Linked DNA regions of Verrucosispora sp. NA02020. The protein of the gene in region 1 interacts with the protein of each later gene in a pairwise test. Links are inferred from orthologs where the notes say so. Each region holds a gene or a part of one and is shown on either strand. Other genes may lie near its edges.

The links. Proteins that work in one complex are often made in the same cells at the same time.
Region 2: the proteins of HUT12_RS28110 (region 1) and dnaE interact in binary tests that used the Escherichia coli proteins (3 or more experiments, as listed by UniProt). The link is inferred for Verrucosispora sp. NA02020 from one-to-one orthologs.

Annotation. Positions count from the first base shown.
Region 1 is NZ_CP054923.1:6,308,173-6,313,135, forward strand. Bases 1-2,827 are described here. They hold HUT12_RS28110 (pyridoxal phosphate-dependent aminotransferase), read left to right. Parts: upstream 1-730; coding sequence 731-1,924; downstream 1,925-2,827. Other genes in these bases: glmS (glutamine--fructose-6-phosphate transaminase (isomerizing)), read right to left, coding at 1-575; glmM (phosphoglucosamine mutase), read right to left, coding at 2,023-2,827. Outside these bases: more of glmM, read right to left, coding at 2,828-3,375; rpsI (30S ribosomal protein S9), read right to left, coding at 3,494-3,958; rplM (50S ribosomal protein L13), read right to left, coding at 3,979-4,422; HUT12_RS28130 (NarK family nitrate/nitrite MFS transporter), read right to left, coding at 4,630-4,963. UniProt on the Escherichia coli protein: Shows aminotransferase activity with methionine and histidine as substrates, and to a lesser extent also with phenylalanine.
Region 2 is NZ_CP054923.1:2,442,154-2,450,047, reverse strand. What follows is about bases 1,442-5,553. They hold dnaE (DNA polymerase III subunit alpha), read right to left. Parts: upstream 5,176-5,553; coding sequence 1,642-5,175; downstream 1,442-1,641. Other genes in these bases: HUT12_RS10750 (aminotransferase class V-fold PLP-dependent enzyme), read right to left, coding at 1,442-1,514. Also shown: HUT12_RS10755 (hypothetical protein), read left to right, coding at 1-360; more of HUT12_RS10750, read right to left, coding at 477-1,441; HUT12_RS10740 (PadR family transcriptional regulator), read left to right, coding at 5,879-6,220; HUT12_RS10735 (permease prefix domain 1-containing protein), read left to right, coding at 6,217-7,161; HUT12_RS10730 (LemA family protein), read left to right, coding at 7,300-7,894. UniProt on the Escherichia coli protein: DNA polymerase III is a complex, multichain enzyme responsible for most of the replicative synthesis in bacteria. This DNA polymerase also exhibits 3' to 5' exonuclease activity. The alpha chain is the DNA polymerase catalytic subunit.

The DNA.
Region 1 (4,963 bases):
CCGGGCACCCCGGCGTCCACCGCGAGCAGCGTGAAGGCACCCTCCAGCCGCTGGCAGACCACCCGCATGGCGGCGGCGAGCAACTGCGGCCCGTCCGGGTGGCCGGCGGCCCGCAGCTCGGCCAGGGCCTTGGCGAGCAGGTGCGCGGCGCACTCGGTGTCGGTGTCACTGACGAACTGGACGCCGTCGTCCTCCAGCTCGGTGCGGAGCTTGGCGAAGTTCTCGATGATGCCGTTGTGGATCACCGCGACCCCGCCGTCGGGTGACAGGTGCGGGTGCGCGTTGCGGTCCGTGGGGCCGCCGTGGGTGGCCCACCGGGTGTGCCCGATGCCGGTGGTGCCGTCGCCGATGCCGATCGGGCTGGCTCCGCAGCCGGCCGGGTCCTCGGCGGCACGCTCGGAGAGCACCTTCTCCAGGTTGGCCAGCTTGCCGGCCTTCTTCTCGGTCAGCAGCTGCCCGTCGCAGACCACGGCGACACCCGCCGAGTCGTAGCCGCGGTACTCCAGCCGCCGCAGGCCGTCGAGCACGATACCGAGCGCCGGCCGACTGCCGGCGTACCCCACGATTCCACACATGGGAGGCAGCCTAACCAGATCCGCTCACGATGTCTGCGCGAAAGCCGGGTAAACAATCACTGAATTTGAGCGATTAGCGCTACACGGTGATCGGTGTCACCTCGCACGCAAGCGGGGGCGGGCAGGACGACCGGGCCCAGCCGTACCCTGACCGTGTGACGAGCACCGATGTCGACCCGCTGGTGAGCCGGATGCGCCCGTTCGGGACGACGGTTTTCGCCGAGATGTCCGCTCTGGCCGTGCGTACCGGCGCGGTCAACCTCGGACAGGGTTTCCCGGACACCGACGGCCCGCCCGAGATGCTCGCCGCCGCCGCCGAGGCGCTGCGGGCCGGCCGCAACCAGTACCCTCCCGGCCCCGGCGTACCGGAGCTGCGCGCCGCCGTGGCGGCACACCAGCGCCGGTTCTGGGGCCTGGAGTACGACCCGGACGGCGAGATCGTGATCACGGCGGGCGCCACCGAGGCGATCGCCGCCGCGATCCTCGGTCTCTGCGAGCCGGGCGACGAGGTGGTCTGCTTCGAGCCCTACTACGACTCGTACGCCGCCTCGGTCACGCTGGCCGGAGCCGTCCGGCGACCGGTCACGCTGCGGCCCGGCGACGACGGGCGGTACGCCTTCGACCCGGCGGACCTGCGGGCCGCGTTCGGGCCGCGGACCCGACTGGTGCTGCTGAACTCCCCGCACAACCCGACCGGCAAGGTCTTCACCCCGGCCGAGTTGTCGCTGATCGCCGAGCTGTGCCAGGAGCACGGCGCGTACGCGGTCACCGACGAGGTGTACGAGCACCTGGTCTTCACCGACGCGTCGACCGGGCACGTCCCACTGGCCACGCTGCCCGGCATGCGCGAGCGCACGCTCCGCGTCTCGTCGGCCGGCAAGACGTTCTCCTGCACCGGCTGGAAGGTGGGCTGGGTCAGCGGTCCGGCGGCACTCGTCTCGGCGGTGCTGCGGGTCAAGCAGTTCCTCACCTTCGTCAACGCGGCGCCACTGCAACCTGCGGTCGCGGTGGCCCTCGCCCTGCCCGACGCCTACTTCACCGACTTCCGAGACGGCATGCAGGCCCGCCGCGACCAGTTGATCAGCGGGCTCGGCGACGCCGGCTTCGACGTGCTCACGCCGGAGGGGACGTACTTCGTCACCGCCGACATCACCGCCCTCGGCGGCACCGACGGCGTCGACTTCTGCCGGACGTTGCCGGAGCGCTGCGGCGTGGTGGCCGTACCCACCCAGGTCTTCTACGACGACCCGGAGGCCGGCCGGCGGCTGGTGCGGTTCGCGTTCTGCAAACGCCCGGAGGTGCTGACCGAGGCGGTGGCCCGGCTACGCCGGGCAGGCGCGCACGCCTGACCCGGCGGTCAGCGCGTCCGGGCCCGACGGCGCGCCGCCGACCGGGTGAGCAGGGGGCACCACGGCCGCCCTGCCGCGTGTACCGGCCGTCGCGTCGGTCAGGCCGGGCTGGCCGTGCGGACCTGTTCGGCGATCCGCTCGGCGACCTTCCGTGCGGTCGCCTCGGTGGCCGCCTCGACCATCACCCGCACCAGCGGCTCGGTGCCCGAGGGGCGCAGCAGCACCCGTCCCGTCTCGCCCAGCTCGGCCTCGGCGCGTTCCACCTCGGCGCGGACGGCGGGCGCGGCGGCACCGACGGTGCGGTCACCCACCGGCACGTTGATCAGCACCTGCGGCAGCTTGGTCACCACCGCCGCGAGGTCCGCCAGGGTCCGGCCGGTGGCGGCCATCCGGGCCATCAGGTGCAGCCCGGTCAGCACCCCGTCGCCGGTGGTGGCGTACGCGGGCATGACGATGTGTCCACTCTGCTCACCGCCGAGCGCCAGCCCGGAGGCGCGCAGTTCCTCCAGCACGTACCGGTCGCCCACCTTGGTCTCGATCAGCCGGATGCCCTCGGCGGACATGGCCAGGCGCAGGCCGAGGTTGCTCATCACGGTGGCGACCAGGGTGTCCCCGGTCAGCGTGCCGGCCTCCCGCATGGCCAGCGCCAGGATCGCCATCACCTGGTCGCCGTCGACCTCGTCGCCGTCGGCGGTGACCGCCACGCAGCGGTCGGCGTCGCCGTCGTGCGCGATACCGAGGTGTGCGCCGTGCTCGACCACGGCCTGTTGCAGGGCGGCGATGTGGTTCGAGCCGCACCCGTCGTTGATGTTGAGCCCGTCCGGCTCGGCGTAGATCGCGACGACCTCGGCGCCCGCCTCGCGGTACACGGCCGGGGCGACCTCGGCGGCGGCGCCGTTGGCGCAGTCCACCACGACCTTGATCCCGTCGAGCCGGTGCGGCACGGTGCCCGCCAGGTGCTGCACGTAGTGGTCGGCGCCGTCGAGCAGGTCGTGTACGCGGCCCACGCCCGCACCGACCGGCCGCGTCCAGGCGGTGGTGGCGTTGGCCTCGATGGCCGCCTCGATCCGCATCTCGATCTCGTCGGGCAGCTTGTGCCCACCAGCCGCGAAGAGCTTGATCCCGTTGTCCGGCATCGGGTTGTGCGAGGCGGAGAGCATCACCCCGAGATCCGCCTTGGCCTCGGCGGTGAGGAACGCCACCGCCGGGGTGGGCAGCACGCCGACCCGGACCACGGTCGCTCCGGCGCTGGTCAGTCCGGCCACCACGGCCGCCTCCAGCATCTCGCCGCTGGCGCGGGTGTCCCGGCCGACCACGGCGATCGGAGCGTGACTGCGATCCGACTCGGCGAGGGTGTGGGCGGCCGCGACGGCCACCGAGAGCGCCAACTCCGGGGTGAGGTCGACGTTCGCCCGCCCGCGTACGCCGTCCGTGCCGAACAACCGGCCCATACCCACCAACCTCCGATGAAACTGCCGTTACAGGTGAAAAGCGGACGGCCGGTCCACCTCCCCGGGTCGAGGGGAGGCGGACCGGCCGTCCGTCAGAAGTACAAGGTGCGGCTGGAGATCAGCGCTTCGAGTACTGGGGAGCCTTACGGGCCTTCTTGAGGCCGTACTTCTTGCTCTCCTTGACCCGCGCGTCACGGGTCAGGAAGCCGGCCTTCTTGAGGGCCGGGCGGTCGTCGGGCTCGTTGACGATCAGCGCCCGCGCGATGGCCAGCCGCAGCGCGCCGGCCTGGCCGGTGGTGCCGCCGCCCCGCAGGTTGGCGATCACGTCGAAGGCCTCGGGCTTCTCGGCGGTGACCAGCGGGTCCTTGATCAGCTGCTGGTGCACCTTGCTCGGGAAGTAGGCTTCCAGGTCGCGTCCGTTGCACGTGATCTTGCCGGTGCCCGGCACGATCCGGACTCGGACGATGGCCTCCTTGCGCCGACCCACGGTCTGGATCGGGCGGTCACCACGAGGCGCGCGGGCGACGGGCGCCGGCGCCTCGGTGGCCTCGGGGGCGACCTCGGTGGCGGTGATGTCGGTCATGCTGCTTCCTTCGCCCGCGCTCACTGCGCGATCTGCTTGATCTCGAACGGCGCCGGCTGCTGCGCGCCGTGCGGGTGCTCGGCACCGGCGTAGACCTTCAGCTTCTTGATCAGCTGACGGCCCAGCTTGTTGTGCGGGAGCATCCCCTTGACAGCCAGCTCGATGGCCCGGTCGGGGCGCTTGGCGAGCAGCTCCTCGTAACCGACCTGCTTCAGGCCGCCCGGGTAGCCGGAGTGGCGGTAGGCGATCTTCTGCTGCCGCTTGTTGCCGGTCAGCGCGACCTTGCCCGCGTTCACGATGACGACGAAGTCGCCCGTGTCGACGTGCGGCGCGAAAGTCGGCTTGTGCTTGCCCCGCAGCAGCGTGGCGGCGTGGGTGGCCAAGCGGCCCAGCACGACATCAGAGGCGTCGATGACGTGCCACTGACGCTCGATCTCACCCGGCTTCGGGCTGTACGTACGCACAGGTCTACCTTGTCTCGTCGTCGGTCTGGGGTAGCGCGCCGAGGTGACCAGGGCTTCCCGGTCGGACCAGCGCGCACGAACGACCAAGCGTACCTCAGGCGGCACGCCCACAGATGTCGTACAACAGCAGGCAACGATACCCGTAGCCCCGTCGGCCGGTCAAAACGGGGGTCCGGCGGGCGCGCCGGATGGAGGGACAATACCCCCTCAGACCCGTGCCCGCGCCATCCGGGACCCCGGCCGGAGGTACGCCACCCAGGTGACCGCCAGCAACACCAGGAAGAAACCGACATAGAAGCGCAGGGCCGGCTGGATCCCGCCGTAGGTCGACCGGGCCCAGGCGTAACAGATCGGCACCAGGAAACCGCCGAAGGCGCCGACCGCGGAGATGATGCCCAGCGCACCGGCGGCCTGCCGACGCATCGCCAGCATCACCTCCGGCGTACCGCCCAGGTCCTCGCCCTTGACCCGGAAGATCTTGCTGATCATCCGGTAGGTCGAGCCGTTGCCCACCCCGGTGGCGACGAAGAGCAGCAGGAAG
Region 2 (7,894 bases), 3.9 Mb from region 1 along the record:
GCCATCATCGCCGCGACGAAGAAGGCCGACATGAACGAACGCGCCGCCGTCATCGCCATCGGCACCGCATTCCAGGAGTCCAAGCTGCAGAACCTCGGCCACCTCGGCGCCCGCAACGACCACGACTCCCAGGGACTGTTCCAGCAGCGCCCCTCCTCCGGTTGGGGCACCGTCGAACAGATCACCGACCCCGAATACTCCACCCTCGCCTTCCTCAAGGGCCTCAAGCAGGTCGACGGCTGGCAGGACATGCCCTTGACCGTCGCCGCCCAGACCGTCCAGGTCTCCGCATTCCCCGACCACTACGCCCAGTGGGAACAACAGGCCGCCGACCTCGTCGCCGCACACTGGAACAGCTGACCCACACCACCACGACGGCCGGCACCCCCAACAGGGTGCCGGCCGTCGACGGATCCACGACGTTAGGAAGGGTCCCCTGCTATACACCAGGCGGTAACAGGGGGCCCTTCCTTACATCAGGACAGCAGGGCGTCGAGGGCCAGGTCTACGTCCTCGGGGGTGGTGTAGAGGTGGAAGGAGGCGCGGACCCGGCCGGCCCGGACGGCTGCGCGTACCCCGGCCCGTTCCAGCTTGTGCTGCGCGTCGGGCACCTCCACGGTGACGATCGCGCTGTCGCCGGGCGGTCGCCCCAAGCCGGTGAGGAACCGGTTGGCCAGCGCCACGTCGTGCGCGTACACGGCCGGCACCCCGATCTCCAGCAGCAGTTCCAGCGCCGGGGCCGCGCCGACCCAGTTGAACCAGGACGGCGAGATGTCGAAGCGGCGGGCGTCGTCGGCGAGCCGCAGCGGCGGCCCGTAGTAGGAGGCGTGCGGGTCTCGGCCCGCGTACCAGCCGGCGGCGTCGGGCCGCAGCCGCTCCCGCAGGGCCGGATCGAGGTACGCGAACGCGGTGCCCCGCGGTCCCATCAGCCACTTGTAGCCGCCGGCCACGACCACGTCGGCCCGGCTCGCGTCGAACGGCAGCCAGCCGCACGCCTGGGTGGCGTCCACCACGACGAGCGCGCCGTGCGCTCGGGCCGCCGCGACGATCTCGTCGTACGCGGCCACCGTCCCGTCGGCGGACTGCACCAGGCTGAACGCCACCAGGTCGGTGCTGTCGTCGATCGCGTCGACCAGCCCGTCCAGCGGTACGGTGCGAACCTGCACGCCCCGTTCCTCCTGCACCAGCCACGGGAAGAGGTTGGAGGTGAACTCGACCTCGGGAACGACCACCCGCGCCCCGGCGGGCAGTGCGGCGGCGACCGGGGCCAGCATCTGGGAGACGACGGCGCCGACCGACACGTCTGCCACCGGCACCCCGACCAGCTGGGCGAACGCGGCCCGGGACCGGTCGGTCGTCTCGCTCCAGCCCTCCCACGAGCCGCGTCCGGCTCGCCACGCCGCGAGCGCGTCCTGCAACGCCTCCCACGCCGGGTCCGGCGGCAGCCCGTAACTGGCGGTGTTCAGCCATCCGGGCTGTGGTTGCCACAGCTTCTGTGCCTGTTCCAGTTCCACGCCCCGACGTTAGCCCTGGTCACGCCCGCGCCCCAGCGCCAATCCGCGCGCCCTGGCTCCCGACCCGCGCTAAGGGCCTGCGTTCCGAGAACCGTTCCGGCACCCGTGTCGTGCAGGCCGAGCAGGGTCAGCTCACGTTGGCGGGGCCGAGGACGCTCTTGAGGTCACCCATCAGGGCGGTGGTGGCGGCGACCCGGAACAGGCCGAGTCGCCAGGTCTCGACGCGCCCGCTGCGGTGCAGCTTCACGTGCACCTCGGTGTCGCCGGGATGCAGCAGCAGGGTCTCCTTGAGCCGGTCGGCGAGCGGTGGCGTGAGCCGGTTGACCGGAATCGTCAGGGTGACCGGTTTGCTCGCCGGGTTGCTGCTGACGTCCGGCAACTGCATGTCCATCGCCATGATGCGGGGGGTGTCGTCGCGCCGGTCGATCCGGCCCTTGACCACCACGATGGCGTCCTCGGCGATGTACTGTCCGATCACCTCGTAGGTGTTCGGGAAGAACAGCGCCTCCACCCCACCGGCCAGGTCCTCCAGGGTCGCCGAGGCCCACGCTCGGCCCTGTTTGGTGACCCGACGCTGCACGCCGGAGAGGATGCCGGCGAGGGTGACCACCGCGCCGTCGGGCACGGTGCCCTCCTCGGACAGGGTGGCGATGGTGCAGTCGGCCGCCGCGTTCAGCACGTGTTCCAGACCGAACAGCGGGTGGTCGGAGACGTACAGGCCGAGCATCTCGCGTTCGAACGCGAGCTTGTCGCGCTTGTCCCACTCGCCGTCGCTGATGACGGGCATGACCGTGGTGGTGGTCGCCGTCTCGGTGTCGCCGAAGCCCGAACCGAAGAGGTCGTACTGGCCGACGGCCTCCTTGCGCTTCACGTCGGCGTACGCGTCGATGGCGTCGGCGTGCACGGTGAGCAGCGCCTTGCGCGAATGCTTGAGCGAGTCGAACGCCCCGGCCTTGATCAGCGATTCGATGGTCTTCTTGTTGCAGACCACCGCGTCCACCTTGGACAGGAAGTCGTAGAAGTCCGCGTACTCGCCCTTCTCGTCGCGGCACCGCATGATCGCCGCCACCACGTTGGCGCCGACGTTGCGGATCGCGCCGAGGCCGAAGCGGATCTCCTTGCCGACCGGGGTGAACGGCCCGGCGGAGGTGTTCACGTCCGGCGGCAGCACCTGGATGCCCATCCGGCGGCACTCCGACAGGTACATGGCCATCTTGTCCTTGTCGTCGCCGACGGAGGTCAGCAGCGCCGCCATGTACTCGGCCGGGTAGTGCGCCTTCAGGTACGCCGTCCAGTACGACACCAGCCCGTACGCGGCCGAGTGCGCCTTGTTGAAGGCGTACCCGGCGAACGGGACCAGCACGTCCCAGACCTTCTGGACGGCCTCGTCGGAGTAGCCGTGTTCGCGGCAGCCGTCCCGGAACGGGCCGAACTCCTTGTCGAGGATCTCCTTCTTCTTCTTGCCCATCGCCCGACGCAGCAGGTCGGCCTGGCCGAGCGTGTAGCCGGCGAGGATCTGCGCGGCGCGCTGCACCTGCTCCTGATAGACGATCAGGCCGTAGGTGGGGGCGAGGATCTCCCGCAGCGGCTCCTCCAGCTCCGGGTGGATCGGGGTGATCTCCTGGAGGCCGTTCTTGCGCAGCGCGTAGTTGGTGTGCGAGTCGACGCCCATCGGGCCGGGGCGGTACAGCGCCAGCACGGCGGAGATGTCCTCGAAGTTGTCCGGCTTCATCATCCGCAGCAGCGACCGCATCGGCCCGCCGTCGAGTTGGAACACGCCCAGGGTGTCGCCCCGGGCCAGCAGCTCGTACGCGGGCTTGTCGTCCAGCGGCAGGCCCAGCAGGTCGAGTTCCTTGCCGTGGTTGAGCTGGATGTTCTTGACCGCGTCGTCGATGATGGTGAGGTTGCGCAGGCCGAGGAAGTCCATCTTCAACAGCCCGAGCGACTCGCACGTCGGGTAGTCGAACTGGGTGATGATGACCCCGTCGGAGTCCCGACGCATCAGCGGGATGTGCTCGATGATCGGCTCGGCCGACATGATCACACCGGCGGCGTGCACACCGGTCTGCCGGATCAGCCCCTCGATGCCCCGGGCGGTGTCGATGACCTTCTTGACGTCGGCCTCGGACTCGTACATGCCCCGGATCTCGCCGGCCTCGGCATACCGGGGGTGCTTCGGGTCGAAGATGCCTTCGAGCGGGATGTCCTTGCCCATCACGGCCGGCGGCATGGCCTTGGTGATCCGGTCGCCGACCGCGTACGGGTAGCCGAGCACCCGCGCCGAGTCCTTGATCGCGGCCTTCGCCTTGATCGTGCCGAAGGTGGCGATCTGCGCCACCTTGTCCTCGCCCCACTTGTCGGTGACGTACTTGATCACCTCACCGCGCCGACGCTCGTCGAAGTCGATGTCGACATCCGGCATGGAGACGCGCTCGGGGTTGAGGAACCGCTCGAAGATCAGCCCGTGCGGGATCGGGTCCAGGTCGGTGATGCCCAGCGCGTACGCGACCAGCGAACCGGCCGCCGAACCCCGGCCGGGGCCGACCGCGATGCCCTGGTTCTTGGCCCACTGGATGAAGTCGGCGACCACGAGGAAGTACGACGGGAAACCCATCTGGATGATGACGCCCAGCTCGTACTCGGCCTGCACGACGTGGCCCTCGGGGATGCCCTGCGGGTAGCGGCGGGCCAGGCCGACGAAGGTCTCCTTGCGGAACCAGGACTCCTCGGTCTCGCCCTCGGGCACCGGGAAGCGCGGCATCAGGTTGTGGAACTCGAACATCCCGGTCGGGTCGACCCGCTCGGCCACCAGCAGCGTGTTGCGGCAGCCCTCCAGCCAGACGTCGGAGCCGTCCACACCGCGCATCTCGTCGGCGGACTTGATGTAGTAGCCGCTGCCGCCGAACTTGAACCGGTTCGGGTCGGCGACGTTGCTGCCGGTCTGCACGCAGAGCAGCACGTCGTGCGCCTCGGACTGCGCCTCGTGCGTGTAGTGCGAGTCGTTGGTGACCACCGGCGGGATGCCCAGCTTGCGACCGATCTCGACCAGCCCGTCCCGGACCCTCTTCTCGATGTCCAGGCCGTGGTCCATCAGCTCCAGGAAGTAGTTCTCCTTGCCGAAGATGTCCTGGTACTTCGCGGCGGCCTCCAGGGCCTGCGCGTCGTGGCCGAGCCGCAGCCGGGTCTGCACCTCGCCGGAGGGGCAGCCGGTGGTCGCCATCAGCCCGTCGGCGCACTCGGCCAGCAGCTCGGCGTCCATCCGGGGCCACTTGACGAAGTAGCCCTCGGTGTACGCCTTGCTGGTCAGCGTGAAGAGGTTGTGCAGGCCGGTCTTGTTGCGCGCCCAGATCGTCTTGTGCGTGTAACCGCCACTGCCGGAGACGTCGTCGCTCTTCTGCTCCGGGCGACCCCAGCGCACCCGCTTCTTGTGGAACCGCGACTCCGGCGCCACGTACGCCTCGATGCCCAGGATCGGGGTGACCCCGGCGGCCATGGCCTGCTTGTAGAAGTCGTTCGCGCCGTGCATGTTGCCGTGGTCGGTCATCGCCACGGCCGGCATCCCCTGCCGCTTGACCTCGGCGAACAGGTCCTTGAGGCGGGCCGCACCGTCGAGCATCGAGTACTCCGTGTGCACGTGCAGATGCGCGAACGAATCGCCCACGGAGCCCCCCGGGTCGGATGATCGAGACGGTCGGGGCTAACCCTAACCCTGCCGCCGGAGGCCGTTCCAGCGCGCCGCGCACCCCCGGTCCGCCGAGGTGTCGCGGATCATGCTGGCCCGATACGCGCGGCCGACCCCACCGACCCGACGAGGTAGCGGCCGCGCCCCCGTCGACCAGGCCCATCACCGTGTACGACCAACCGCCCGCCCACCACCACCCGACCTCCCACCACCCGCCGCCCACCACTCCGCCGCCCACCACTCCGCCACTCGCCCCGCCGATCATGGAGTTGTGGCAGTTCCATAACGCGCATACCAGTACATATCCGCGACCTCGACTCCATGATCGATGAGCTGCGGAACCACAGAGCCTGGCGACGGGAAGTCAGGTCGGCACGGCCAGCTCCCCGCTGGACCGTCTGCACCAGAGCGCGCTGTGCCGAGAGTGGGCGGGCGCAGCAGATGACCAAGGAGTTTGCGCCCTCGACACCCTCCTTCCGTGATCAAAACTTCTTGATCAACTGGGGCCAGCCCCACGGGGCAGGGGCAGAGCGGGGGGCGGGGGCGGGGGGCCGGGGGGGCGGGGCGGGGCGGGGGCGGGGTCTCGTTTGTGGCGAGGAACGCCTCGCGCTGACACCATGTCGCGTGGCGGACACTATTGCGCGCTGGACAATGCTGTGTGGCACACACTATCGTGTGACGCATGGTCAGCGACGACGTCCTACGGACACACCTCCAGGAGCTACGCCGGGGAACGGTGGTGGTGGCCAGCCTGGTCGCGCTGCGTCGACCCGACTACGGCTACGCACTCCTGCAACGGCTCACCGGGCACGGCTTCCCGGTGGACGCCAACACGCTCTATCCACTGCTGCGCCGGCTGGAGGAGCAGGGGCTGCTGAGCAGCGAGTGGAACACCGAGGAGAGCCGGCCGCGCAAGTTCTACCGCACCAGCGAGTCCGGCGAGCAGGTGCTGCGCCGGCTGCTGGACGACCTCTCCGCCGTACAGACCTCCCTGACCGACCTGATCGAAGGAGCCCGGAGATGACGACCTCCCTGACCGACCGGTATCTCGCCGCCACGCTGCGTTCCGTGCCGACCGGACGGCGTGCGGAGATCGCCGACGAGTTGCGCGCCTCGATCGCCGACATGGTCGACGGCCGGACCGCCGCCGGGCTCGACGCCACCACCGCCGAGCGCGAGGTCCTCACCGAGCTGGGCAACCCGGCACAGTTGGCCGCTCGCTACAGCGACCGGAGACTCCAGCTCATCGGCCCGGAGTACTACCCGGCCTGGCAACGCCTGATGATCGTGCTGCTGAGCACCGTGCCCGCCGTCGTCGGCGTGCTGATGGGCGTGCTGGAGGCCACCACCGCCGAGAACCCGGCCGGCGCGGTCGGCGAGGGCATCGGGGCGGCGTTCAACGTCGCGGTGCACATCGGCTTCTGGGTGACGCTTGTCTTCGCGGCGATGGAACGGTTCGGCACCCCGCTGCACCTGCCGGAATGGACCGTCGACCAACTACCCGAGGAACCCGTCGAGCGGGACGTCAGCCTCACCGACGTGGTGGCCTCGATCGTGTTCCTGGTCCTGTTCATCGCCTTCCTGCCGTGGCAGCAGTTCCAGCGGGTGATCGGTGACGGCGACCGGCTGCCGATCCTCGACCCGGCGCTCTGGACGTTCTGGCTGCCGGTGTTCCTCGTGGTCCTGGTCGCCAGCATCGGTCTGGAGTTCGCCAAGTACCGGGCCCGCCGGTGGACCTGGCCGCTGGTCGGCGTCAACGTCCTGCTCAACCTGGGCTTCGCGGTGCCGGCGATCTGGCTGCTCCAGGACGAGCGGCTGCTCAACCCGGAGTTCGTCGACCGTTTCGCCTGGCTGCGCGACGGCGGCCTCGCCACGGTCAGCCGGATCAGCATCGTGGTGATCGTCGTGATCGCCATCTGGGACGTCGCCGACAGCGCGGTCAAGGCGTACCGGGCCGGACGCTGATCCGACAGTCGGGTGAGGGCGGGACGCATAGCGGTCCCGCCCTCACCGGGCGTACACCTCAGGGGAGAACGGGCAGCTCTGGACCGTCGCCCGTACGATCATGAGCGCTGGAACCGACGTGCAACCGAGGGAGCGGCCATGGAACTGATCATCGGATTGCTGTGTCTGGTGGTGATCGTCGTAGCGGTGCTCGGCTTCGGCGTGTCGATCTACAACGGGCTGGTCCGGGCCCGCAACGCGTACCGCAACGCCTTCGCGCAGATCGACGTGCAGCTGGTCCGCCGGCACGACCTGATCCCCAACCTGGTGGAGACCGCCAAGGGATACCTCAAGCACGAGCGGGAGACGCTGGAGGCGGTCATCTCGGCGCGCAACAACGCCGTCAACGCGCAGACCGCCGCGTCGGCCGCGCCCGGCGACCCGGCGGCGATGCAGCAGCTCAGCGGCGCGGAGAACGCGCTGAGCGCCACGCTGGGCCGACTGTTCGCGCTCTCCGAGGCGTACCCGGACCTCAAGGCCAACCAGAACATGATGCAACTGTCGGAGGAGCTGACCTCCACGGAGAACCGGGTCGCCTTCGCCCGGCAGGCGTACAACGACTCGGTGATGGCCTACAACAACAAGCGCGAGGTGTTCCCCGCGAGCATGCTGGCCGGGATGTTCTCGTTCGGTCCGGCGGCGCTGTTCCAGCCGGACGACCCGACGCAGCGCAACGCCCCGCAGGTGTCGTTCT